4 regions of the Chryseobacillus diguaensis genome follow, and region 1 is predicted to be linked to each of the others. Evidence: riboswitches for the same ligand, from Rfam matches in the RefSeq annotation. Region 1 holds a riboswitch; each other region holds the start of a gene.
The links. A riboswitch is a leader RNA that binds a small molecule or an ion and turns the genes downstream of it on or off. The one in region 1 is predicted to bind S-adenosylmethionine.
Positions count from the first base shown of each region.

Region 1 (6,158 bases):
TTCCTCAAGCTTGTTTTCTTTGCTTGATATGAAATAATCGGATTTACCAAGATATAAAGAAATTGGCTGTCCTCCAGACATTGAATAATTGGTGTATGGTAATGTCCTGTAGATTCAAGAATAACTACTGGCCGAACCCCAGTATCTCTCTCTAATCCTCTCAAGAAAGAAACAAATGAATCTAAATCTTCCTTAGTATGCTTCACACTGAAGCTTTTCCTAAAAGGCTGATCTTTATCTAAAAAGGCTTGAGCTTCACTTTCCCCCTTGGCCACATCTAGGCCAACTACTGGATTCAATAATTATCTCTCCCTTTGATGTACTCACCAGTAACCCCTATACCTTCTTGTAGTTCCACAGCTTCGCTTGTTATACGAGATCATATGTCCCAACCAGCCTCAAACATCGTTCTACAAGTAGGGGGCGAACAGTTTAGTTGACGAGATCTAACTCCCACGCACCCGTACGTTCTACCCTGGCTACTGAAATAATAGATCCTATAAAAAAAAGAGCAACCAGTAAAAACTGGTTAACTCTATAATACGAAAGCATCTTTTTGAAATGTGTTTTTAGGTAGCATAATGCCAACCATTTATCATTGGAAGTTAGGACTAGCTGAAAGATTATTTTAGTAGTTAGGTTTGGTTCCGATAACAACGGTTGCGTCCAATTCATTGTCTCTGGCTATTTTCGTGATAAGCCCATTACTAGAAAAAATTTCAATAGTTTCGGATGATTGCCGTTCGCTCGTCTCTACCAGCAGATGCCCACCCGGTGCTAGCCAAAGAGGTGCTTCTTTCGCCACTCTGCGTTGAAGGTCAAGTCCGTCTTTCCCTCCGTCCAGGGCAAGCCTCGGTTCATACAGTCTTGCCTCCCTAGGAAGCAGCTTGATCGCATCGGCTGGTACGTAAGGAGTATTAGCAACCACGATGTTCACACGGCCTTTAAGGGAGTGGGGTAGAGCTTTATACAGATCCCCTTGAAAAACGCGGCCATTGAAAGCAGCTGTGTTGCGGGCGGCACAGCGTACTGCAGCAGGGTCGATGTCAACAGAGTACAAAACGGCCCCTCCTAAAACTCCTGCAAGAGCTGCACCCACAGCTCCTGACCCGCAGCACTGGTCAATAACGATATCCCCTATACAAGTCAGGGATTTTGCCTGGCGGACAAGAAACTCGGTTCGTTTGCGAGGTATAAAGACTTCAGGGTCTATCTCTATCCTCAAACCGCAGAACTCTGTGTACCCAATGACGTGTTCCAGAGGTAAACCCTCTGCGCGGATTTCAACCATTTTTTTAAGTTCCTCTAATGTCCGTGATTCAGAAATAAGCAGCCGAGCCTCTTCTTCTGCAAAAACACAACCAGAGCTTCGAAGCCTATAGATTATACTTTTTCCCGTTTGTTCATCCATATAAAATTTATTTTGCTCTCCTATAACTACCACCTAATCGTTAATTGTTGATTGTATATTAGATCATTCGCGAAAAATTTGAACGTTCCTTCTTAATTATGCTTTAAAATCAACAACGTCCATTAACAGAGCTAATTGCATGACTGCAATTAGCACAAATAGGCAGCTTCCATTCCCCCTGCTTCCCTTATTTCTAAAGGCTCTTTTCTTAAACTTTGTTGCTCATGACCCTATATTTAGTACTCGAAACCATTGGTATGGCAAAAACTCTAAGAAATGATGACCCAATGCTAGTCTAAATGCGTGATAAGAGCATGTACGAAAAACAACAATCTCTGCGAAAACAGCCTTTCTAAAAAAAACTGTTAGACTTGGCTGCTGATTCAGCTAGCAGGCACTCAAGCTTTAGAGGGCTTACCTTAGAGCCTCCTCGTTGCTTTGCTCCTGCTGTGTGTCTCCCTTGACACGCTATTCTAAGCAGGAGTCTCAGCAACCGCTCCAATCAACAATAAGGTGTAAAAATCACCCTTAAGCTTTAACTGAGCCAAAAAAAAAAGCGGACAACCAATTGGTCATCTGCTTTTTGCGAGATAATGAGCCTTTTTCGCCGGAACTTTTTCTAATGCTTCTTCAAAATCTTTTATGAGATCCTCAGCTTTTTCCAAACCGACACTCAGTCTAAGCAGGCCATCTGTGATTCCTCTTGCATCCCGCTCTGCTTTCGGCATGGCTGCATGTGACATTTTAGCCGGGTAGGAAAGAATCGTTTCAACTGCACCAAGGCTAACTGCAAAAACAGGAAGCTTTACATTTTGAACAAGAGTTCTTACGGCAGCTTCATTTTCAAGGCGGAATGACAGCACAGCTCCCGGCCCATCAGCCTGATAACGCTGAATGGAATATCCGGGATGATACGTTAATCCTGGATAATAAACCTCTTCAACTGCAGGTTGCTTTGACAGGTACTCCGCTACCTTCCTTGCTGATGCCGTTGATTGTTCCAGTCTCACATGCAATGTTTTCAATCCTCTTAAGACAAGCCAGCAGTCCTGTACCCCTAGAATTGCTCCAAAAGAGTTCTGCAGCTTATACAGCTTGTTGCCCAGTTCGGCGTCTCGTGCAACAGCAAGCCCTGCCACCACATCACTGTGCCCGGATAAAAACTTTGTAGCGCTATGAAGGACAACATCGACACCAAGCTCAAGCGGCCGCTGCAGCGCTGGTGTTAAAAACGTATTATCCAAAAAAGTTAAGCAGTTATTTGCTTTTGCAAGCTTCACGATGCCTCTTATATCTGTAACCTTTAACAGAGGGTTAGATGGTGTTTCAATGTAGATGATTTTCGTATTCGGACGGATTTTAGATGCCACATCATGCAAATTCGTCATATCCGTGAACGTATACTCAATGCCAAAGCGGCTTAGCACCTCTGACACAATCCGGAATGTCCCTCCATAAACATCTTCTGATACTAAAACGTGATCCCCTTGCGAAAGCAGCAGAAATGAAGTGGAAATAGCACTCATTCCTGAGGAAAAAGCAAGACCGCGTGCCCCCCCTTCCAATTCTGCAATCGCCTGCTCCAGCGCTTCCCTTGTTGGATTTCCTGAACGGCTGTAGTCATACTTCCCGAAAGAATCAAAGTCCATTTGGTGAAAGGTTGAGGCATGCTGAATCGGTACACTTACAGCCCCTGTCTCACTGTCAAATTTATGTTTGTTGTGCAATAGCTTGGTTTGCATAGACCAATCAGTATTGCTCAATTTTTTCAGCCTCCTTTATGTTCTCAAATGCCTGCTGTAAATCTGCTTTCAAATCTTCAATATGTTCAATTCCTACTGAAAACCTGAGCAGCCTGTTACAGACTCCGTTTGCAATGCGTACTTCTTCTGGAATATCCATATGGGTTTGCGTTGCAGGATAAGTAATAAGACTTTCAACACCGCCAAGACTTTCCGCAAAGGTAATGGTTTTCAAGCTTTTCAGAAAAGGATTTACCCACTTTTCATGCTGAACCCTGAACGAAAGCATTCCGCCTTTTCCTGGATAAAGAACATCTGCAATTTCCGGCAAGCTTTCAAGAAACGCTGCAAGCTCCTTGGCATTCCGGTTATGCTGCTCCATTCTCAAGGACAATGTTTTCAACCCTCTGATTAATAACCAGGAATCAAAAGGAGACAGAACAGCTCCAATAGCATTTTGATGAACATACATTTCGTCAGACAGCTCTGCGCCCTTTGTAACTACAAGTCCTGCCAGAACATCGTTATGGCCGCCAAGGTATTTTGTTGCACTGTGAATAACAATGTCGGCGCCTTGATCAATTGGTTTTTGCAGGACTGGTGTATAAAATGTGTTATCGACAATCACCAGAAGATCATGCTCTTTCGCAAGACGTGAAATTTTTTCTATATTAACTTCCTGCATAAGCGGATTTGTTGGTGTTTCCAGGAAAATGGCTTTTGTGTCAGCTGTGATCTTTTTTTCGGTTTCATCAAGATCGAAAAAGTCATCATACTGAAAGGATAAACCGTATTTTCGCCATTCCTGTTCAAACAAACGATAAGTGCCGCCGTAAAGATCAGAAGAAACGATCAGGTCATCACCGCTCTTAAACAAGGCCATAATCGTTTGAATAGCAGCCATCCCCGAACTGAAGGCAAATCCTCTATCTCCATTTTCAAGCTCTGCAATCGCCTTTTCCACTACATTTCTTGTCGGATTGCCTGTTCTTACATAGTCATACCCTGTGGATTCTCCAATACCTGTATGGCGATATGCGGTTGTTAAATAGATGGGAGGATTCACAGCACCTGTTACCTGATCACTTCTGTTTCCGATTTGTGCAAGAATAGTTTCAATACGCTGGTTCATATAAATATCCCTCTTCCTTTTCATTGTTTTCATTCAAAAATCAAAAAAGCCTTCTTCGATTAAGAAGAAGGCTTTATTTACAAGGCGGCTTCCTCTTATCTTCCAAGCATCTGCTTGCTGGATTTAGCACCTTGGCAAATGAAGTGAGATCTATACTCTGACGCATTGCGCGTGCAAAATAAGCAAATCTTTACTTCATTTGACCGGTTGCTGAGGCTTCACAGGGCCAGTCCCTCTGCCTCTCTTGATAAGATGTAACATTTAGAAAAATATGAATTTTGTATAACTCTACAGGAAATCTATGTTTTTTTCAAGTGTTTCATGAAAAGATTCTTTATTTTCTATTATGATGATGGTGCAAAAAGCATTTTTTATTATTTCATGTTAAAATGTTGAAAGCGTTTCATACTATATTTGCAGCTTGGAGGATTTGGAATGGAGAAGCAGACAGGAATTGTAAAAGAGACTTCATTATTTTCGCGAGCATTAAACGAAGAGATGACGATATTAACCTATTTGCCGAAAACCTTCTCCCCGCTTTATAAATATACCCTCCTGATTGCCCAGGATGGCCAGGATTATTTCAGGCTTGGAAGGGTTCCCCGGCTGATTGAAAAGTTGATGGAAAGCAAAGAAATTGATAATGTGATTGTCGTAGGTGTACCTTACATCGACAGGAACAACCGGTGGGAAAAATATCATCCCGATGGTTCCCAGTTTGCCGCTTACAAAAGATTTCTTGCACATGAACTTGTTCCATTTCTGGATAAGGAGTTTCCTACTTATCAAGTTGGTCAAGGCAGGGCACTTATTGGTGATTCCCTCGCAGCTACTATTGGCTTAATGACGGGACTTGATTATCCGAATATTTTCGGTAAAGTGATCCTGCAGTCCCCTCTAGTAAACGCCGAAGTGCTTGAAGCCGTTTCTTCTTTTAAAGGGGAACCGAAATTATCGATCTATCACCAAATAGGGGAAAGGGAAACCAATGTGCCAACAACAAAGGGAACTCATGAAGATTTTGTGACTCCTAACCGGGAATTGCAAAAATTACTCGAAAAAAGAGGATTTTCGTATACTTATGAAGAATTTGAAGGGGATCACACCTGGACTTACTGGCAGCCGCTTTTGGAAAAAACGTTAAAAGCGATGCTATAAAAAAGACAGGCTAAATTTTACATTACATGAATTTCTACATTAGGAGGGAACACGTATGAAGTACGGGATAGCCTTATTCCCATCAAAAAAATTACAAGACTTGGCGAATTCTTATCGAAAACGCTATGACCCTCATTATGCTTTGATTCCGCCGCATTTAACTCTAAGAGCCCCTTTTGAAGCGCATGACGAGGACATTAATGCTATTTCAAAAGAGCTCCGTGAAGTTGGGAAACAGATAGACCCTGTTGAAATCACCATTAAAAAGTTCAGCTCCTTTGAACCTGTTAACCGTGTGATTTATTTTAAGGTTGAACCGACCGAAGAACTCGAAAAACTGCGTCAGCTTCTTCATCAGGGAACCCTTGAAGGCGAAGAAGAATATTCTTTCGTTCCTCATATAACCATTGGCCAAAATCTTTCTGAACAGGAGCATTCAGATGTTTTGGGCAGCTTGAAAATGACTGAGGTTCATTACGAAGAAACAATTGACCGCTTCCATCTTCTTTATCAGCTGGATAACGGGTCTTGGACAGTATACGAGACTTATATTCTTGGTAAAGGAGAAGCTTAATGCGCGTTTCAGTTGTACAAAATGAAAAAGAGTTAAGAGATGCATTTGATGTACGCTTCAAGGTATTTGTAGAGGAACAGAATGTGCCAAGAGAAGAAGAATTGGATGAACATGATGAGAGGGCCGTTCATGTAGTCCTTT
Region 1 covers NZ_JBMKNV010000002.1:363,174-369,331, reverse strand. Annotated here, with positions in the region: gene ACOT8F_RS04635 (IS110 family transposase) at 1-299, opposite strand, end outside; gene ACOT8F_RS04630 (putative protein N(5)-glutamine methyltransferase) at 629-1,411, opposite strand; gene metC (cystathionine beta-lyase) at 1,984-3,153, opposite strand; gene ACOT8F_RS04620 (methionine biosynthesis PLP-dependent protein) at 3,161-4,285, opposite strand; SAM riboswitch class I at 4,378-4,539, opposite strand; gene ACOT8F_RS04615 (alpha/beta hydrolase) at 4,721-5,443, shown strand; gene ACOT8F_RS04610 (YjcG family protein) at 5,499-6,017, shown strand; gene ACOT8F_RS04605 (GNAT family N-acetyltransferase) at 6,017-6,158, shown strand, end outside.

Region 2 (6,158 bases), on a different contig from region 1:
GTAAATATTTGCTATTATAAAGAAAGCATCACAAATTTGAAAGGAATGAATATTCAAATGATCTATCCTTACAAAGGAATCATCCCCAAAATTTCCGATTCAGCTTACATTGCTGACTTTGTCACTATTACAGGGGATGTTGAAATTGGTGATAAGTCAAGCATTTGGTTCAACACAGTGATCAGGGGAGATGTGGCCCCTACCATCATCGGAAACCGCGTTAACATTCAGGATCAATGCTGCCTTCATCAAAGTCCTGATAATCCCCTCATTATTGAAGACGAGGTTACTGTGGGCCACCAAGTCATCCTTCACAGCTCCATTATTAGAAAGCATGCTCTTATCGGCATGGGCTCCATTATTCTTGATGGTGCCGAAGTAGGCGAGGGTGCTTTTATAGGTGCAGGCAGCTTAGTTCCTCAAGGAAAAAAAATACCTCCTGGCACCCTGGCATTCGGCAGACCTGCCAAAGTCGTCCGAACCCTGACGGAAGAGGACTTAAAAGATATGAACCGGATCCGGCAGGAATACGTTGATAAAGGACAGTTGTATAAAAACACCAATTCTATAACTCATTCTTCATAAAAGGCTTTATGTTTATGTTATCATTGCCGGATGATTCATAAAATAAATCACCGGCTTTTTTAAGCCTCTTTTCTTAAGCTTTGTCGCTCATGATTCTATATATAGTCCTTGAAACCATTGGGATGGCAAAAACTTTTAAAAAAAGATGCCCCGATGCTAGTCTATATGCGTGATAAAAGCATGTACGAAAAACAACAATCTCTGCGAAAACAGTCTTTTTTAAAAACGCTTCATAAGACGAAAAACATAAAAAGAAACCCTTTTTACTCTTCTCTAAAAATTTTTAAAGAATTTGCAAAGAAATGATTGGAATTCTTTACAATATCTTATTATTAACTAAATATTTCTAACTTACAATGATAAGAAAAGGGGTAAAGGAGCATCTATGATGAAGACTAAACTCATTGCAAACATGTATCATTTTGAATGTAGACTGTTTCGCAGCTTGAACCGTCATTTTGACCGTAAAGCTTTGAATTTTTACTTCAGGAATATTACTCATGTCGGCGGAGCTGCTTCAACCATTTTTGTTTGTCTCTTCCTTATTATTTTTACTTCAGGAGCGTTGCGTTTTGCAGGAATCGCGAGTGCAGCAGCTCTTGCGCTCAGCCATATACCAGTTGCCATCGTGAAAAAACTCTACCCGCGCAAGCGTCCATATATCACACTTCATGAAACAAAAGTTCCTGCAAATCCTTTGGAGGATCATTCATTCCCTTCTGGGCACACTACAGCGGTTTTTTCAATCGTTGTCCCGCTCCTTATGTTTATGCCCGGTCTTGCTATTGTTCTGATCCCGCTTGGAATTAGCGTTGGCCTTTCAAGGATCTATCTTGGCCTTCATTACCCGTCGGATGTTCTTGCAGGTTTCTTACTGGGAACTTCCACAAGCATGTTAAGCTTTTTGGCCGTAAGTCAGATTATTTCAAACCAGATGTTGTCCTAAAAAGAGATTTGGTCCGATCTTAAGCTCTGGGGGGATTCAATTGAAAATAGCATTATTTACAGATACGTATGCTCCTGATGTTAACGGAGTTGCGCGTACATTAAAACGGTTCACTGATTATTTAGATACAAAGGGACATGAATACAAAGTTTTCGCTCCTGAAAGCACACAGGAGTCCCTTTTTTCCAGTCATATTCACCGATTTGCCAGCTTCCCGTTCTTTTTATATCCGGAATGCAGGGTAGCGTGGCCCAATATGCTTCAGGTCAAGGCAGAGCTTCAGAAATTTCAGCCTGACCTCATCCATATAGCTACACCCTTTAACATCGGATTCTGCGGACTGCACTATGCGAAAAAATTGAATATCCCAGTTGTAGGCTCTTATCATACAGATTTTGATCAATACCTTGACTATTATGATTTGCAATTTTTCTCGAAATTTTTATGGAAGTATATGCACTGGTTTCACAGACCGTTCCAGAAAATTTTTGTTCCCTCAATGGAAACAAAGGATCAGCTGAGAAAACAGGGTTTCCGCAATCTTCATATTTGGGGCCGCGGGGTTGATTGCTCCCTATTCAAGCCCGATTTTGAAGATCTTGATCTTCATCATGAATACGGCATTAAAGAAAAATATATTTTAACATATGTAGGCCGGCTCGCTCCTGAAAAAGATATTGAAACACTGATGAAGATATCCCATCAGCTCCCGGCATCCATGAAAGACAAAGTTCATTGGGTCATTGTCGGAGATGGTCCTTCCAAGACCGAGATGGAAAAGCAGGCGCCGGATAATATGACCTTCGCCGGTTATTTAAGCGGCAAAAATCTTGCGCGACTGTACGCGGGTTCTGATTTATTTGTATTTCCATCTCCAACAGAAACCTTCGGAAATGTTGTACTGGAAGCTCTTGCCTGCGGAACGCCAGTTGTTGGCGCAAATTCAGGCGGTGTAAAGAACATCGTACAAGAAGGCAGAACCGGTTCATTATGCGAACCAAGAAATGCAGAAGATTTCATTCAAACAATCGGCCGATTGCTGGGCAATGAAGGTCTTCGTAAGGAAATGAAATATCATGCCAGAAAATATGCTCTCTCACAGACATGGGACCAAATTTTTGACGGACTTTTAAAAGAATACGAAGATGTTTTGATTGAGCTTGATGAAGTTCGTTATGCGTAACGCCATTATTCCAAGCTTATATACATGATCATGTTTCAAAAAATGACTGTTTAGAAAAAGCCTCAGGCCGTATTACATTGGCTAAAGGCTTTTTTCGTACCGGGAATATTTCAGTGGACTCAAAAAAGCCCGGGAATTTTTTTCCCAGGCTTTTGGATGTAAGACGATTATTTAACGGAAGCAAGCAGTGCTTCCACTTTGTCTGTTTGCTCCCATGGAAGATCAAGATCATTACGGCCAAAATGTCCGTAAGCTGCTGTTTGTTTATAAATTGGACGGCGAAGATCAAGCATTTTGATAATGCCTGCAGGACGCAAGTCAAAGTTTTCGCGAACTGCTTCAACAAGCTGCTCTTCAGTTGCATTTGAAGTACCAAAAGTGTCGATCGAAATGGAAACAGGCTGAGCAACCCCAATGGCATATGCAAGCTGAACTTCACACTTGTCTGCTAGACCTGCTGCCACGATGTTCTTAGCTACATAGCGTGCAGCATAAGCTGCTGAACGATCAACCTTAGTAGCATCCTTACCAGAGAATGCACCGCCGCCGTGGCGAGCATAACCGCCATAAGTATCTACGATAATTTTACGGCCAGTAAGACCAGCATCCCCTTGAGGACCTCCTATAACAAAGCGGCCTGTAGGGTTAATGAAATACTTTGTATTTTCATCAATCAACTCTGCAGGAACAACTGGTTTAATCACATGCTCTTTCAGATTCCGCTGAATTTGCTCCAGGCTTATTTCAGGGTGATGCTGAGTAGAGATAACAATTGTATCAATACGAACAGGCTTATCGTTCTCATCATACTCAACTGTAACCTGTGTTTTACCATCTGGACGAAGGTAAGGAAGAATCTCTTCTTTGCGTACTTCTGTAAGACGGCGAGACAGCTTATGAGCTAATGAGATTGGAAGAGGCATCAATTCTTTTGTTTCGTTGTTGGCATAACCGAACATTAAGCCCTGGTCTCCTGCACCGATTGCTTCGATTTCAGCATCTGTCATTAGTCCTTCTCTTGCTTCAAGAGCGCGGTCCACTCCCATTGCAATGTCAGCAGACTGTTCATCGATGGAAGTCAATACAGCACAAGTTTCTGCATCAAATCCGTATTTTGCCCGAGTATAGCCGATTCCTTTAATTGTTTCACGGACAATTTTTGGAATGTCAACATAGGTTGTTGTAGTAATTTCTCCGCTAACGAGGACAAGGCCAGTTGTAACGGATGTTTCACAAGCTACACGCGCATTCGGATCTTTTGCAATGATGGCATCAAGAATGGAATCTGAAATTTGGTCACAAATTTTATCCGGATGTCCCTCCGTAACAGATTCTGATGTAAATAGACGGCGATTTTTTGTCATTCTGTTTCCTCCTTTGACTCATTTATTTTGGTTACATGATTTCTTGCTGAGACGGAACTCATTCCCTTTTATCTTTACCTTTTAAACGATCTTTCTAAAATGAAAAGTTAGATTGAAACGTCTGGTTATAATTTGGAATCAGATAAATCCTTGAGCATTTTTCATCTAACTCTTTTCTGCAAAGCTTGCCTAACTGCTTTGTAAGAAAAGAGAAGTACAAAAAAATCCCTTCCTAAAGAGGAAAGGGATTGTAGTCTGCCTTTCGCTCTTATCGTTCAAGGCCTGTTGCCTTGCCTCAGATTAGCACCTTTGCCTGAAAAAAGGCTTTTTCATTGGCACACACTATTTTTTGTGCTGCCATTCCAAAGCGTTTTTTTTCGATAACCAGGTTGCTGGGTTTCATAGGGCCTGTCCCTCCACCAGCTCGGGATAAGAGAATCCGTTCAAAGTCATATATTACCCCAGAGTTCTGTCAATTGTCAACAAAAAATGACACGCCCTATTTTTTTTAGAAGGTTCTATTAAAAGAGAAATTTTTAAAGGTTTTTCTATGAATTTGCAGAAAACATTAATGAGATGATTTATTATATAAAACATAAACCTGTCCCAAAAACCAATTAAACATGGGATTTGATAATTAGTCGTACCAAATGAACAGCTTTGGCATAAATCGCATTAATTAGTATAGATTATTCACTTAAATGTGTTATACTATTTATGAGTAAATGACCAATAGTGCTAATTATTGGTACAAATAGGATTAGAGCAGTGACTACCAAGCAAAGGAAGGGTATGTGGATGAATACAATTACAATCACAAATGAGCTTGCACAATTACTATCTGGAGAAAATGTTTTTCACAACTTATCTGTACCACAGCTCGTTGAAAAGGTTTTATCCAGAGATGAAGCTGTTCTGACCTCAACTGGAGCTATTCGCGCAACTACAGGCGCTTACACTGGGCGGTCGCCCCGTGATAAATTCATCGTTAAGGAAGCTTCTGCAGAGGATAAAGTTGACTGGGGTACAGTAAACCAGCCGATTACAGAAGAGGCTTTTGAAAAACTGTATATCAAAGTTGTCAGCTACTTAAAGGAAAAGAATGAGCTGTTTGTATTTAAAGGTTTTGCAGGTGCCGACGAAAGATACCGCTTGCCGATCCAGGTTGTGAACGAATTTGCCTGGCATAACCTTTTTGCCCATCAGCTTTTCATTCGTCCGGAGGGTGATGATCTGCTTAAACATGAGAACCCTTTCACGATTATCTCCGCTCCAAACTTTAAAGCAGATCCTGAGACAGACGGAACAAATTCAGAAACCTTCATTATTATCTCCTTTGAAAAAAGGACCATCCTAATTGGAGGGACTGAATATGCAGGAGAAATGAAGAAATCCATTTTCTCCATTATAAACTATTTGCTTCCTGAACAGGGAATCATGCCGATGCACTGTTCGGCAAACGTTGGCCAGGAGGGAGACGTGGCCCTTTTCTTCGGACTTTCCGGCACAGGCAAAACAACACTCAGTGCTGATGCCAGCCGCAAGTTAATCGGAGATGATGAGCATGGCTGGTCAAACAGAGGCGTTTTCAATATTGAAGGCGGATGCTATGCGAAATGCATTAATCTTTCTGCTGAAAAAGAACCGCAAATTTATAATGCCATCCGTTTCGGTTCTGTTTTAGAAAACGTGGTTGTGGATGATGATTCAAGAGCGGCTGATTACGATCATGTTTTTTACACAGAAAATACTCGTGCAGCCTACCCTCTTGAAGCCATTGATAACATCCTAAAGCCAAGTGTTGCAGGCCATCCTTCAACGATTATCTTTTTGACTGCTGATGCCTTCGGAGTACTACCTCCAATCAGCAAGCTGACGAAAGAACAGGCTATGTACCATTTCTTGAGCGGTTATACGAGCAAGCTTGCAGGTACGGAAAGAGGCATTACATCGCCACAGGCTACTTTCTCTACTTGCTTCGGCTCACCATTTCTGCCGCTTAGAGCAAATGTTTATGCGGAAATGCTCGGTGAAAAAATTGCAGAGCATGAAGTAGAAGTATACCTTGTCAATACTGGCT
Region 2 covers NZ_JBMKNV010000003.1:571-6,728, reverse strand. Annotated here, with positions in the region: gene ACOT8F_RS05130 (gamma carbonic anhydrase) at 58-585, shown strand; gene ACOT8F_RS05125 (phosphatase PAP2 family protein) at 974-1,531, shown strand; gene ACOT8F_RS05120 (glycosyltransferase family 4 protein) at 1,572-2,714, shown strand; gene metK (methionine adenosyltransferase) at 2,882-4,078, opposite strand; SAM riboswitch class I at 4,344-4,514, opposite strand; gene pckA (phosphoenolpyruvate carboxykinase (ATP)) at 4,877-6,158, shown strand, end outside.
Region 2: it holds a riboswitch for S-adenosylmethionine, as region 1 does, so the genes downstream of both, metK (methionine adenosyltransferase) here and ACOT8F_RS04620 (methionine biosynthesis PLP-dependent protein) in region 1, are expected to answer to the same signal.

Region 3 (6,158 bases), on a different contig from region 1:
TGAAAGCCTCTTCTTTGAAGAGGTTTTTTGCATGAATCCGAATTTGTTTGCAGCATAATGTCCAATTTTTACAACTCGAGTGTGTTCAGAACAGCATGAAAATAAGCTTGAACAATGAGAAGGAGGAAGAAAAATGTCAGACAAACAATATCGCCAGGAAACAGTTGGAATTCATGGAGGATTGAATGCGGACCCGATAACAGGTGCGAGAGCTGTGCCCATTTATCAGTCTAATGCCTATTTATTTAACAATACAGATCATGCAGCCAATTTATTTGCTTTGCAGGAACAGGGTTATATTTATACACGAATTCATAATCCGACAGCAACAGTACTTGAGGAGAGAATAGCAGAACTTGAAGGAGGAATCGGGGCGCTTGCCGTTGCAAGCGGGATGGCGGCTATTACTCTTTCCATTTTGAATATTGCAGAAGCTGGTGATGAAGTAGTTGCGGCTTCTACTTTATATGGCGGAACCTATAATTTATTTGCAAACACCCTTCCGAAATATGGTATAAAAACGACCTTCGTCAATCCTTCAAACCCTGAAAATTTCCGCAGTGCTATTACGCCAAAAACAAAGGCTGTATTTGCAGAAACAATTGGAAATCCAAGTTTACTGGTTATTGATATTGAAGCTATAGCAGATATAGCTCATGAATCAAATATTCCGTTAATCGTGGATAACACATTTGGTACCCCTTATTTATGCAAGCCGATCGATTTTGGAGCGGACATTGTTGTCCACTCTGCAACGAAGTGGCTCTTAGGGAATGGAACAACACTTGGGGGAATTATTGTTGATGGCGGTAAATTTAATTGGAATTCTGAAAAGTTCCCTGGATTTGTCACACCTGATCCGAGCTATAACAACCTCGTATATGCTGAAGCACTTGGGGAGGCTGCTTACATAGCAAAAGCAAGGGTTCAGCTGCTTAGGGATTTAGGTCCAGCAATTAGCCCGTTCAATGCCTTTCAATTTACCCTTGGCCTTGAAACTCTGCATGTCAGAATGAAAGAACATATTGCCAATACGAAAAAAGTGGTTGCCTATTTAGAGGAACATCCAGGCGTTGACTGGGTGTTATATCCAGGTCTCGAAAATCATCCTTCAAAGCCGCTTGCAGACAAGTATTTGCCAAAAGGGGCCGGCGCTGTAGCGGTGTTTGGGATATCCGGCGGAAGAGAGGCAGGCAGCGAACTCATCAACAATGTCAAGCTATGGTCGCATGTTGCCAACGTAGGAGATGCGAAGAGCCTGATTATTCATCCTGCGAGCACAACTCATCAGCAGCTTGACCATGATGAGCTGATTCAATCAGGAGTGACGGAAGACCTCATTCGACTCTCTGTAGGGATTGAACACATTGATGATCTGCTTGAGGATTTAGAGCAGGCAATTGAGAAAGCGACAGGAAAAAAATCGGATTACCTTGTGCCTCAGGCATGACAAAACCTTCTGAAAAAACAATTCTAATAGTTGACGGAAGAAAATATCCGTGTTATAATCACCTTCGAACCTAATTAAGCGTATTAATGCGCTAATTGAATAAACGATTGTTCTCTTATCAAGAGAGGTGGAGGGACGTGCCCTATGAAACCCGGCAACCGTCAGTTAATCTGAAATGGTGCCAATTCACTCAAAGCAGCTGGCTGTTTTGAAAGATGAGAGAAAGGCGAAGACTCCTATTCAAGCCTTTCTGCTCATTTGTGCAGAAAGGCTTTTTCTGTTCCCAATCGTTTACTAATTTAAATGCTAAAGAAGGTGATTTAATGATTAAACTATCCGAAGTTTCAAAAACCTATTCTACAAAAACAGGGAATATTACAGCTGTTGACAATGTAAACATTCAAGTTGATAAAGGCGAGATATACGGCATTATTGGATACAGCGGTGCTGGAAAAAGTTCCTTGATCCGCCTGCTCAATGGCTTGGAAAAACCTACTGGCGGGACTGTTGAGGTTGCGGGGAAAAGGATGGATCAGATCGGAGAATCTGGATTAAGAAAAGCACGGCAGCAAATCAGTATGATCTTCCAGCATTTTAATCTCCTCTGGTCCAGAACCGTCAGTGAAAATATTGGGTTTCCTCTTGAAATTGCGGGAGTTCCAAAAGCTAAAAGGCTGCAGCGGGTGAAAGAATTAATTAATCTGGTTGGACTTGAAGGCAGAGAAAATGCCTACCCATCACAGCTAAGCGGAGGACAAAAACAGCGTGTCGGCATTGCGAGAGCGCTGGCCAACAATCCTCAGGTACTCCTTTGTGATGAGGCTACCTCAGCGCTGGATCCTCAAACAACAGATTCAATCTTAGATCTTTTGGTAGATATTAACAAAAGACTTGGCTTGACGATTGTTTTAATAACACATGAGATGCATGTAATCAGGAAAATCTGCCACAGGGTAGCGGTTATGGAAAACGGAAGAATTGTAGAAGAGGGTAAAGTGCTGCAGGTTTTCCAGCGTCCTGAACAGCCAATTACAAAGCGGTTCGTTCAGCAGATTACAGAGCCGGAAGATGCAAAAGAAACCATTGACCTATTGATCAAGCAATATCAGACAGGCAAAGTGGTTCAGCTGACATTTGTAGGAGACTCAACCGGCCAGCCGGTCATTAATGAGCTGATCAGAGAGCACCAAGTGAACGTAAACATTCTTCATGGGAAAATTACTCAGACCCAAAGCGGTGCATATGGAACATTATTTCTTCATCTTGAAGGAGAAGACAGCGAATTGAACCATGCTCTTGTCTTTCTTAAACAGCAGAAAGTAGAAGTGGAGGTGATTCCGAATGCTTAGTCAGCTTTTACCTGACGTGGTTTGGAGTGATCTTTGGAATGCCACCTATGAAACGCTCTATATGACAGTCATTTCCGTTGTGTTTACCTTTGTCCTCGGAATGCTCCTAGGATTGCTTCTGTTTTTAACAGGACGGGGAAACCTGTGGGAAAACAAAGTTTTATATATTATCGTCTCAGCCATTGTCAATGTGTTCCGGTCGATTCCATTCATTATCTTAATCATATTGCTCCTTCCATTTACTAAAATTCTTGTTGGTACCATTCTTGGTGCAGATGCTGCCCTGCCCGCTTTAATTATCGGTGCGGCACCCTTCTATGGAAGAATGGTTGAAATTGCCCTTCGAGAAATTGATAAAGGTGTTATTGAAGCAGCTAAATCAATGGGGGCAAAAACCAGTACAATTATTTTTAAAGTGCTGCTGCCTGAAGCAATGCCTGCTTTAGTATCAGGCATTACCGTAACAGCGATTGCGACTGTAGGCTTTACTGCAATGGCAGGGTTCGTTGGTGCTGGCGGACTTGGGGATTACGCATTCTTAGACGGATTCCAGCGCGACAGCATCCAGGTAACGGCTATTGCCACCGTGTTCATATTGATCATTGTTTTTATCATCCAAATTATTGGAGACTTACTTACTAAAAAACTGGATAAACGCTAGGGGGAAAAAAGAATGAGAAAATTATTATTAACCTTTATTACTGTTTTAACTGTTGCAGCGCTTGCTGCATGCGGCACAAGCGGTGGAGCTGGCCAAAAAGGAACCCTTGTCATTGGGGCATCCAACGTACCACATGCTGAAATACTTGAAAAAGCGGAACCGCTTCTTGAGAAAAAAGGCGTTAAGCTGAAAATTATTAAATTCAAAGACTATGTATTGCCGAACAAATCTTTAGCAAGCAAAGAACTTGATGCCAACTACTTCCAGCACATGCCTTATATGAAGGCCCAAATGGCTGAAAACAAAGATTACAATTTTGTAAATGCAGGCGGTATTCACATTGAGCCGATCGGTGTTTATTCTAAAAAATATAAAAAGCTTGAAGAGCTTCCTAACAACGCCCAAATTATCATGAGTTCTTCTGTAGCCGATCATGGCCGCATGCTGACACTTCTTGAGAGCAAAGGTTTGATTAAATTAAAGCCAGGCGTTGATAAAACAACAGCTACAGTAAAAGACATTGCTGAAAATCCTAAAAACCTTAAGTTTAAAACAGATGTAGAAGCAAGTTATCTTCCTCAAGCTTACAAAAGCGGTGAAGGGGATGCAGTCCTAATCAACACAAACTATGCCATCTCTGCAGGCTTGAATCCTCTTAAAGATGCTATTGCGCTTGAAGGTGCGGATTCTCCATATGTAAACATCATTGCAGTGCGCAAAGGCGACGAGAACAGAAAAGAAATCAAAACACTTGTTGAGGTTCTTCACAGCAAAGAAATTCAAGACTTTATTAAACAAAAATACAAGGGTGCTGTCGTACCAGTCAGCAACTAATTTTTGGCTAACCATTGCAATTTGATTCATAACACCCAGCAAATGTCCATACGGTATGAAGCTTGCGCATATTATAATAGTAGAAAAGAGGGATGCCAACAGGCATTCCTCTTTTTTTTATCCGTTTAATTCTGAAAATTGAGTCCTTTTTCCTTGTGAAGGAAGAGGGATTAGAAATCCTCTTAGGGCCCTTAAGTTTAAATTTTCCGTACATATTGATAGAATTACTTGTGTAAGCGGTGACAAACAGAGGGAAGGTGTGAATAGGAGTGAGAGTTAATTTTAAGAATCTCACCATACAGGTAATCATTGGGATTCTGATCGGGATCGGCGTGGGATTTATTTTTCCATCATTCGGCGTTCAGCTAAAGGTTCTTGCTGACGTTTTTATTAAAATGATCAAAATGGTAATTGCACCGATCATATTCATGACGATTGTCGTTGGGATTGGCGGTATGGGGGATTTAAAAAAGGCAGGGCGCATTGGAGGAAAAGCGCTTATCTATTTTGAGATTGTAACTACGCTGGCCCTTGCAATTGGGATCATTGTTGTCAATCTGGTGCAGCCTGGAGCAGGGATTTCAACAAATTCAGTAAATGAAGGTGATGTTGCACAGTATTCTGAGGCGGCTACCTCTGAAACTAGCCACGGGGTTGTAGGCTTTCTTACTGATATCGTGCCTGATAATGTTGTTAGTGCAATGGCCAGCGGAGATTTGCTTCCTATTCTCTTTTTTGCTGTTTTGTTTGGTGTGTCAGCAGCAGGGTTAGGTGAGAAATCAAAGCCAGTACTAAATTTTTTTGAAAGGCTGACAGATATCTTTTTTGGAATTGTCAAAATTGTGATGAAGGTTTCACCTATAGCTGCAGCTGGTGCCATGGCCTATACAATAGGTCAGTTTGGCCTGGGCTCACTTGTATCTCTTGGAAAATTAATGGGCTCTGTCTATTTAACAATGTTTTTGTTTATTATCGTCATTCTCGGAGGAATCGCGAAATTTTATGGATTCAATATTTTTAAGTTTATTTCTTATATAAAAGAAGAGCTGCTTCTTGTTTTAGGAACATCTTCTTCCGAATCTGCTCTTCCAAGCCTTATGAAGAAGCTCGAGAATTATGGATGTTCTAAGTCTGTTGTCGGACTCGTTGTGCCTACTGGCTACTCGTTTAACTTAGATGGAACATCCATCTATTTGTCCATGGCAGCGATGTTTATCGCACAGGCCTACCATAAAAATCTGTCCCTTGGTCAGACAATTACCTTAATTGCTGTTTTGATGCTAACCTCAAAAGGAGCCGCTGGGGTTACTGGTTCAGGATTCATTACGCTTGCTGCGACCCTTACAGCCTTTCCAATGGTGCCTGTAGCGGGAATTGCCCTGATTATCGGTATAGACCGCTTTATGTCAGAAGCGAGAGCTATTACCAACATTATTGGGAACAGTGTGGCAACAGTCGTCATTTCTAAATCAGAAAATGAATTTCATCCACCTGCTCAGAATAAGACAAATGATTCAGGCATCACGCTGGCTAAATAACTCCAAAAAAGCTGACAGAAGCTCCTTTCTTTGGATCTTTTGTCAGCTTTTTAAAATTCCTTGTAAAGTTATCTGACAAAAGGAAAGAAAGCTATTCCTGCATATGGGATACTCTTCTCAAGGAAGCTGCAAGAGCAGCTATAAAAAAGGAGATGACTTGAAAATGAAAGCACCGGAACTGACAATCCCTTGTGAAATTTCTTCAGGCATTCATCTTAAGAAAATATTGTCTTATGTAGAGAAAATGAGTCAGCTGAACAGCTATATCCTTGTGGAAACAAGCGAAACAACGGTTAATGCAAAAAGCTTATTGGGTATGAGCATTC
Region 3 covers NZ_JBMKNV010000005.1:222,673-228,830, reverse strand. Annotated here, with positions in the region: gene ACOT8F_RS10735 (O-acetylhomoserine aminocarboxypropyltransferase/cysteine synthase family protein) at 134-1,450, shown strand; SAM riboswitch class I at 1,563-1,672, shown strand; gene ACOT8F_RS10730 (methionine ABC transporter ATP-binding protein) at 1,774-2,799, shown strand; gene ACOT8F_RS10725 (methionine ABC transporter permease) at 2,792-3,460, shown strand; gene ACOT8F_RS10720 (MetQ/NlpA family ABC transporter substrate-binding protein) at 3,473-4,294, shown strand; gene ACOT8F_RS10715 (dicarboxylate/amino acid:cation symporter) at 4,564-5,832, shown strand; gene ACOT8F_RS10710 (HPr family phosphocarrier protein) at 5,996-6,158, shown strand, end outside.
Region 3: it holds a riboswitch for S-adenosylmethionine, as region 1 does, so the genes downstream of both, ACOT8F_RS10730 (methionine ABC transporter ATP-binding protein) here and ACOT8F_RS04620 (methionine biosynthesis PLP-dependent protein) in region 1, are expected to answer to the same signal.

Region 4 (6,158 bases), on a different contig from region 1:
GGAAACTGGTCCACCGGGAACCGGATATCATAGCAAATGAGCCCGGGGCAGTTGAGACCTTCAAACGTATACAATCCATTTCCTTTTCCGCCTGTTAGGTAATGATGCTCATTCATTAGACGAAAAAGGTGAAGCTTGGTATATTCATGGATGTTTTCTCAGTCTTTGTTTACTGCAAATAGAGTGTTCGATATGCCCTGTGCCGTTTTTTTAGCAACAGAACCAGCCACAATATGAACCTGATGCAAAATTGCAAGGCTGCTTATAAAAGCAAGCGTTTTTGCACCCTCTGCATCAGCTGTTTCTTCAAGCCGTGTTAAATCATAGCCAGTCGTCCAAAGTTCTGGAAGGACAATAATATCAGGTTTAGGGATCTTGCTGCAGGCAATACTGATTTTTTCAGCAGCCTGCCTTTAATTGAATTCAGGTTCACCAAATTTTTATATCTAGCTGAATACAGGATATGTAAGGATTCATTTCATTTATGACGCCATTTTCAGAAAAATTTTTCTTTACAGACTCTTAATTACACTATAAGATTTGTGATTAGAATTTCAAGAATTTTTTGAGAAGGTGTTATGAAATGAAATCCTTTGAACAATCTGAGCTTTTAAAACGCCTGCCATCCCAATTCTTTGCAGCACTTGTTAAGAAAGTGGGACAAGCGCTAAAGGAGGGCTATGATGTCATTAATCTCGGACAGGGGAATCCTGATCAGCCAACACCCTCTCATATCGTTGAGAGGTTAAAAATAGCTGCTGAAGACCCAAACAACCACAAATATTCTCCATTTCGAGGGAAAAGCGAACTAAAGAAAGCTGTTGCTGATTTTTATCTTAGGGAATACGATGTAGAGATTAATCCTGAAACTGAAGTAGCTGTTTTATTTGGAGGAAAAGCTGGCCTTGTTGAAATACCTCAATGCCTGCTTAATTATGGAGATATCGCAATGGTGCCAGATCCGGGCTATCCTGATTACTGGTCCGGTGTTGAAATTGCAGGAGCTTCAATGGCATTCATGCCGCTATTAGAAGAAAATCAGTTTCTTCCGGACTATAAATCGATCCATCAGGATGTTTTAAAAAAAGCTAAGCTGATGTTTTTAAATTACCCGAACAATCCTACTGGTGCAACGGCATCTAGAGAATTTTTTGAAGAAACGGTCCAATTTGCAGAAGAACACAGCCTCTGTATAGTTCATGATTTTGCATATGGAGCTATCGGGTATGACGGTCATAAACCAGTCAGCTTTTTACAGACCGAAGGGGCAAAAGATAACGGAATTGAGATATACACCCTTTCCAAAACATATAATATGGCAGGATGGCGTGCCGGTTTTGCGATCGGCAACAAGTCGGTAATAGAGGCAATCAATCTTTTTCAGGATCATTTGTACGTCAGCTTATTTGGAGCCGTGCAATCAGCTGCCGCTGCGGCATTAACGGAATCTCAGGATTGCGTGAAAGAGCTTGTAGCGATGTATGAATCAAGAAGAAAAGCTCTTGTAGAGTCCTTCCAAGCAATCGGGTGGAAATTTCAAGCTCCTCCAGGGTCATTTTTCGCCTGGCTGCCTGTGCCATCTGGATACACGTCTGTTCAATTTGCTGATTATTTGTTAGATAAAACACATGTAGCAGTAGCACCGGGATCAGGCTTTGGCCAATTTGGAGAGGGGTATATCAGAATTGGCCTGCTGACAGAAGAACACCGAATTAGAGAAGCAGCAGAACGAATCGGTAGGCTCAATTTGTTTTAAAATAATTTATACAATGTTAATGAATAGTGTTAATTTTTGAGCACCTGTTGATTGGAACGGATACGGGAGACTAATGCGGGAGTGCGAGTGAAGGGAGACCCCGCAGGAGCGCAGCGACAGGAGGCTTCAAAACCGCCCGCGGAAAGCGTACGCCTGCTAGCTGCAATCAACAGACAAATTTAACAGAGCTAAAATTTTAAAAAATAGGTTGACAGTAAAATAAAATCTTGGCATAATCCAATTGAATTTAACTATTTTCTTTTTTCGGAAAATTCATGACTTACGATATAATTGAATAACGATTCTTATCAAGAGCAGGTGGAGGGACTAGCCCGATGAAGCCCGGCAACCGACTTAACATGGTTAAGCACGGTGCTAATTCTTGCAGCAGACGCTGGGAGATAGGAAGATTTGTGAAACTTTCAAACATCCTCTTCTTCCTGGCGAAGAAGGGGATTTTTGGCGTTTAAAAGCTTTTAGGAAGGCAGGTTTTACACATTGAGCGAATGGATTGCAACTTATCTTTTACATGATGCAAAGGGTGAGTTTTATAAAAAGGCAGAAGGAATCGCACTTGGACTTACAATTGGATCTTGGACTGATCTGCCGCAGCTGGAAAAAATCCAGCTGGAAAAACACAAAGGAAAAGTACTTGAAGTAACCGCGCTTGAAGAGGATGAACAGGCAAGCCGTTATTTGGGACAAAAAACGAAAAGAGCTTTAGTTAAAATTGCTTATCCATCCTTAAATTTCAGTCAGGACATTCCTGCCATTCTTACAACGGTTTTCGGAAAACTGTCTCTTGACGGGGAAGTAAAGCTAGTAGATCTTGAATTTCCTGTAGAATCTGTCAGTGACTTTAAAGGAGCAAAGTTTGGCATTGAAGGGATTAGGGAAATTCTTGGCGTTCACAACAGGCCTTTGCTGATGAGTATTTTCAAAGGTGTGATCGGAAGGGATATCGATTTTCTTGAAACACAGCTGAGAGATCAGCTGACAGGCGGTGCAGATCTTGTAAAAGATGATGAAATTCTTTTTGAAAATCCAGAAACGCCGTTTGAGAAAAGAATCATTGCCGGCAAAAAAGTCATTCAGCAAGTATTTGAAGAAACGGGCAAAAAGAAACTCTATGCTGTCAATTTGACAGGAAGGACTGCTGAACTTCGGGATAAAGCAAATAGAGCTGTAGAGCTAGGGGCAAGTGCCCTATTGCTGAACGTATTTTCCTATGGCCTTGATGTTCTTCATAGTCTTTCTGAAGATGAAGAAATAATGATTCCAATCATGGCGCACCCAGCTGTCAGCGGTGCTTTAACATCATCGAAATTTTATGGCTTTTCCCACTCTCTTTTGCTTGGAAAACTGGTTCGTTATGCCGGAGCCGATTTCTCATTATTCCCTTCTCCTTACGGAAGTGTTGCTTTAGAAAAAGCTTCAGCACTTGAAATTGCAGAGGAATGTACTGTTCAGCGGGCTATAAAACAAATTTTTCCTGTTCCATCTGCAGGAATTCATCCGGGTCTTGTCCCTTTATTGATCCATGATTTCGGGAACGAATCGATTATCAATGCAGGAGGAGGCATCCACGGACATCCGTATGGAGCTGTAGGCGGGGCAAATGCTTTTAGAGCTGCTATTGATGGGATGCTTGAAGGAATTTCTCTTCATGAAAAAGCGGAAGAAAACCGAAACCTTCAGGCAGCGATCGACTTATGGGGAGCTGAGGAGGTGAAAAGGGATTGAAGCCTGTTTTATTTTGTGACTTTGACGGAACGATAACAGAAAATGATAACATTATTCAAATTATGAAACACTTTCAGCCGACTGGCTGGGAAAACATAAAAAACACAGTTCTATCCCGTGAGGTTTCAGTTCGCGAAGGAGTAGGGAAAATTTTTTCCCTTCTCTCAAGCTCTGAAAAGAATAGCATCATCGAATTTGTCCTTTCCACAGCGTCCATTCGGGAGGGCTTTAAAGAATTTGTCCATTATGCAAAAGAAAATGGATTTCCGCTATACATAGTGAGCGGCGGCATTGATTTTTTTGTGAAGCCAATTCTTAAAGGTATCATTCAGGAGGATTTAATCTATTGCAACTCTGCAAGCTTTGAAGGGGAGACAATCGAAATTCTCTGGCCTCACAGCTGTGACTCAAATTGCCAAAATGATTGCGGTTGCTGCAAACCATCTATCATTAGGCAGCTGACAGAAAAAAACAATGAAATTATTGTGATTGGTGATTCTGTAACGGATCTTGAGGCCGCTAAACTCTCTGATTTTGTCATTGCCAGAGATTATTTGCTGGACAATTGCCGTGAGCTTTCCCTTAGGCATGAATCATTTACTGACTTTTTCGACGTTATGGATATTCTGGAGAAGAGGAGGGTGCTTTCATGAGTCTTCTTGAAGAGCGTTGGAAAGAGCTTGCCGATGTGAAAAGAGAATTGGCAGTAAGAGACTGGTTTCCTGGAACAAGCGGGAATTTAGCTATTAAAGTAGAGGATCATCCTGTCACTTTTTTAGTAACGGCGAGCGGCAAGGATAAGCGGAAAGAAACCGATGAAGACTTCCTTCTCGTGGATGCGAAGGGCAGGGCAATTCATTCAAATGGTTTAAAGCCTTCAGCTGAAACGCTTTTGCATGTCGAAATTTATGAAAAGACAAATGCCGGGTGCAGTCTCCATGTTCATACAGTAGATAACAATGTGATTTCCGAGGTTTATGGCGATGCGGGGGAAGTGACTTTTCAAGGGCAGGAAATCATAAAAGCCCTCGGAAAATGGGAAGAGAATGCCAGTGTCACAGTGCCCATCATTCCAAATTATGCGGACATACCTCATCTTGCTGAAACCTTCTCGAGATATGTAAGCGAGGACACTGGGGCTATATTAATCCGGAATCACGGCATTACAGTATGGGGGAAAAATGCTTTCGAGGCTAAAAAATATTTGGAAGCTTTTGAATTTTTATTCAGCTATCAACTGAAATTGCTAAATCTTAATCTAAAATCAGTTTACAGTTAGACACATAGATTTTAATAAATGGCAGTTTTCGCAAAGATTATTTCTATTCGTATAGTTTTAGAACACTCATAAAGATTAGTTTCGTGGCATCTTTTCTGAAAAATTTGCAACTGTATTCTTGCTCTATATTCCATTTAAATGGATGAAAAGTTTAAGAAAAGAGCCTATTAAATAAACAGAAAGATTTAATATTAAAGGAGGAACACAAAATGGCAACGATTTATTTTAAACATTCACAAAAGAGAATTGAGAATCAAGAGGAAGTAGCAGCTTTTCTTGAAAAAGAAAATGTCATTTATGAAAACTGGGATGTTACAAAGCTTCCTGAACGGCTGAAAGAGAACTATTCATTAACAGATGAAGATAAAGCAGAGATCCTGGCTGTTTTTAAAAATGAAATTGCTGATATTTCTGAGCGAAGAGGATACAAAGCACAGGATATCATTTCCTTATCAGAAAGTACCCCAAATCTTGAACAGCTGCTGAAAAACTTTCAACAGGAACACCATCATACAGATGATGAAGTGCGTTTTATCGTAAGCGGACACGGCGTGTTTGTTATTCAAGGTGAAGATGGTCCCTTTTTTGATGTCGAATTGAATCCTGGTGACCTGATTTCTGTTCCTGAAAACATTCGCCACTATTTCACTCTTCAGGAGGATCGCAAGGTGGTAGCAATCAGAATATTTGTCACTGCTGAAGGATGGGTACCCATATATGAAAAGGATGAAATAAAAGCCTGAATACGATAAAAAAAGGATTGACTGGCAAGCATCAGCCTTTCTCTGTGTTATTCAGCGGAGAAAAGCTGTTTTTTGTTTTTCATTCAATCCTTTTTCCGTTGTAAACGAATAGTATTGTGGTTCGTCTATCCGTAAAAAGTCATATGTTTTTTTTCTTCTGTATAAAATTTCATGCGATCCTCCAATGTACCTGTATGCAGTTCAAATTTATGTCCATCTGGGTCAGAAAAATAAATGGATGCTAAATCCTTTTCATTCCTTTTTCGGCCGGGAATAATGAATACTTTCAATTCATCCAATTTCTTTTTCCAGCTTTGAACATCCTCTTTAGCAATGGAAAAAGCAATATGGGTGTATGACTCATAAATCTCCTTCCTTGGTATTTCTTTTTCTTCGTTCAAGGCAATCTACAAACCGTTTAAATCAAAATAGGCAGTTGATTTTCCCTCCACAAGCAGTTTAGCACCTAATACTTTTCTGTAAAACGCTATTGAATGAGCCAAATTAGATACTGAAAACGTTAAATGATTAATCGAGTTAATTTTCATAAATAGTCTCCTTTTTGCATTTATTATTAAAGTAATGTAAAAAACGATAAAAATACAGAAAAATAAAAATTTTCTTTACTCTTTTGTGA
Region 4 covers NZ_JBMKNV010000013.1:54,891-61,048, reverse strand. Annotated here, with positions in the region: partial or broken gene ACOT8F_RS17255 (carbon-nitrogen family hydrolase) at 1-477, opposite strand, end outside; gene ACOT8F_RS17250 (pyridoxal phosphate-dependent aminotransferase) at 584-1,756, shown strand; SAM riboswitch class I at 2,059-2,164, shown strand; gene mtnW (2,3-diketo-5-methylthiopentyl-1-phosphate enolase) at 2,255-3,499, shown strand; gene ACOT8F_RS17240 (2-hydroxy-3-keto-5-methylthiopentenyl-1-phosphate phosphatase) at 3,496-4,152, shown strand; gene ACOT8F_RS17235 (methylthioribulose 1-phosphate dehydratase) at 4,149-4,778, shown strand; gene ACOT8F_RS17230 (1,2-dihydroxy-3-keto-5-methylthiopentene dioxygenase) at 4,988-5,521, shown strand; partial or broken gene fosB (metallothiol transferase FosB) at 5,647-6,069, opposite strand.
Region 4: it holds a riboswitch for S-adenosylmethionine, as region 1 does, so the genes downstream of both, mtnW (2,3-diketo-5-methylthiopentyl-1-phosphate enolase) here and ACOT8F_RS04620 (methionine biosynthesis PLP-dependent protein) in region 1, are expected to answer to the same signal.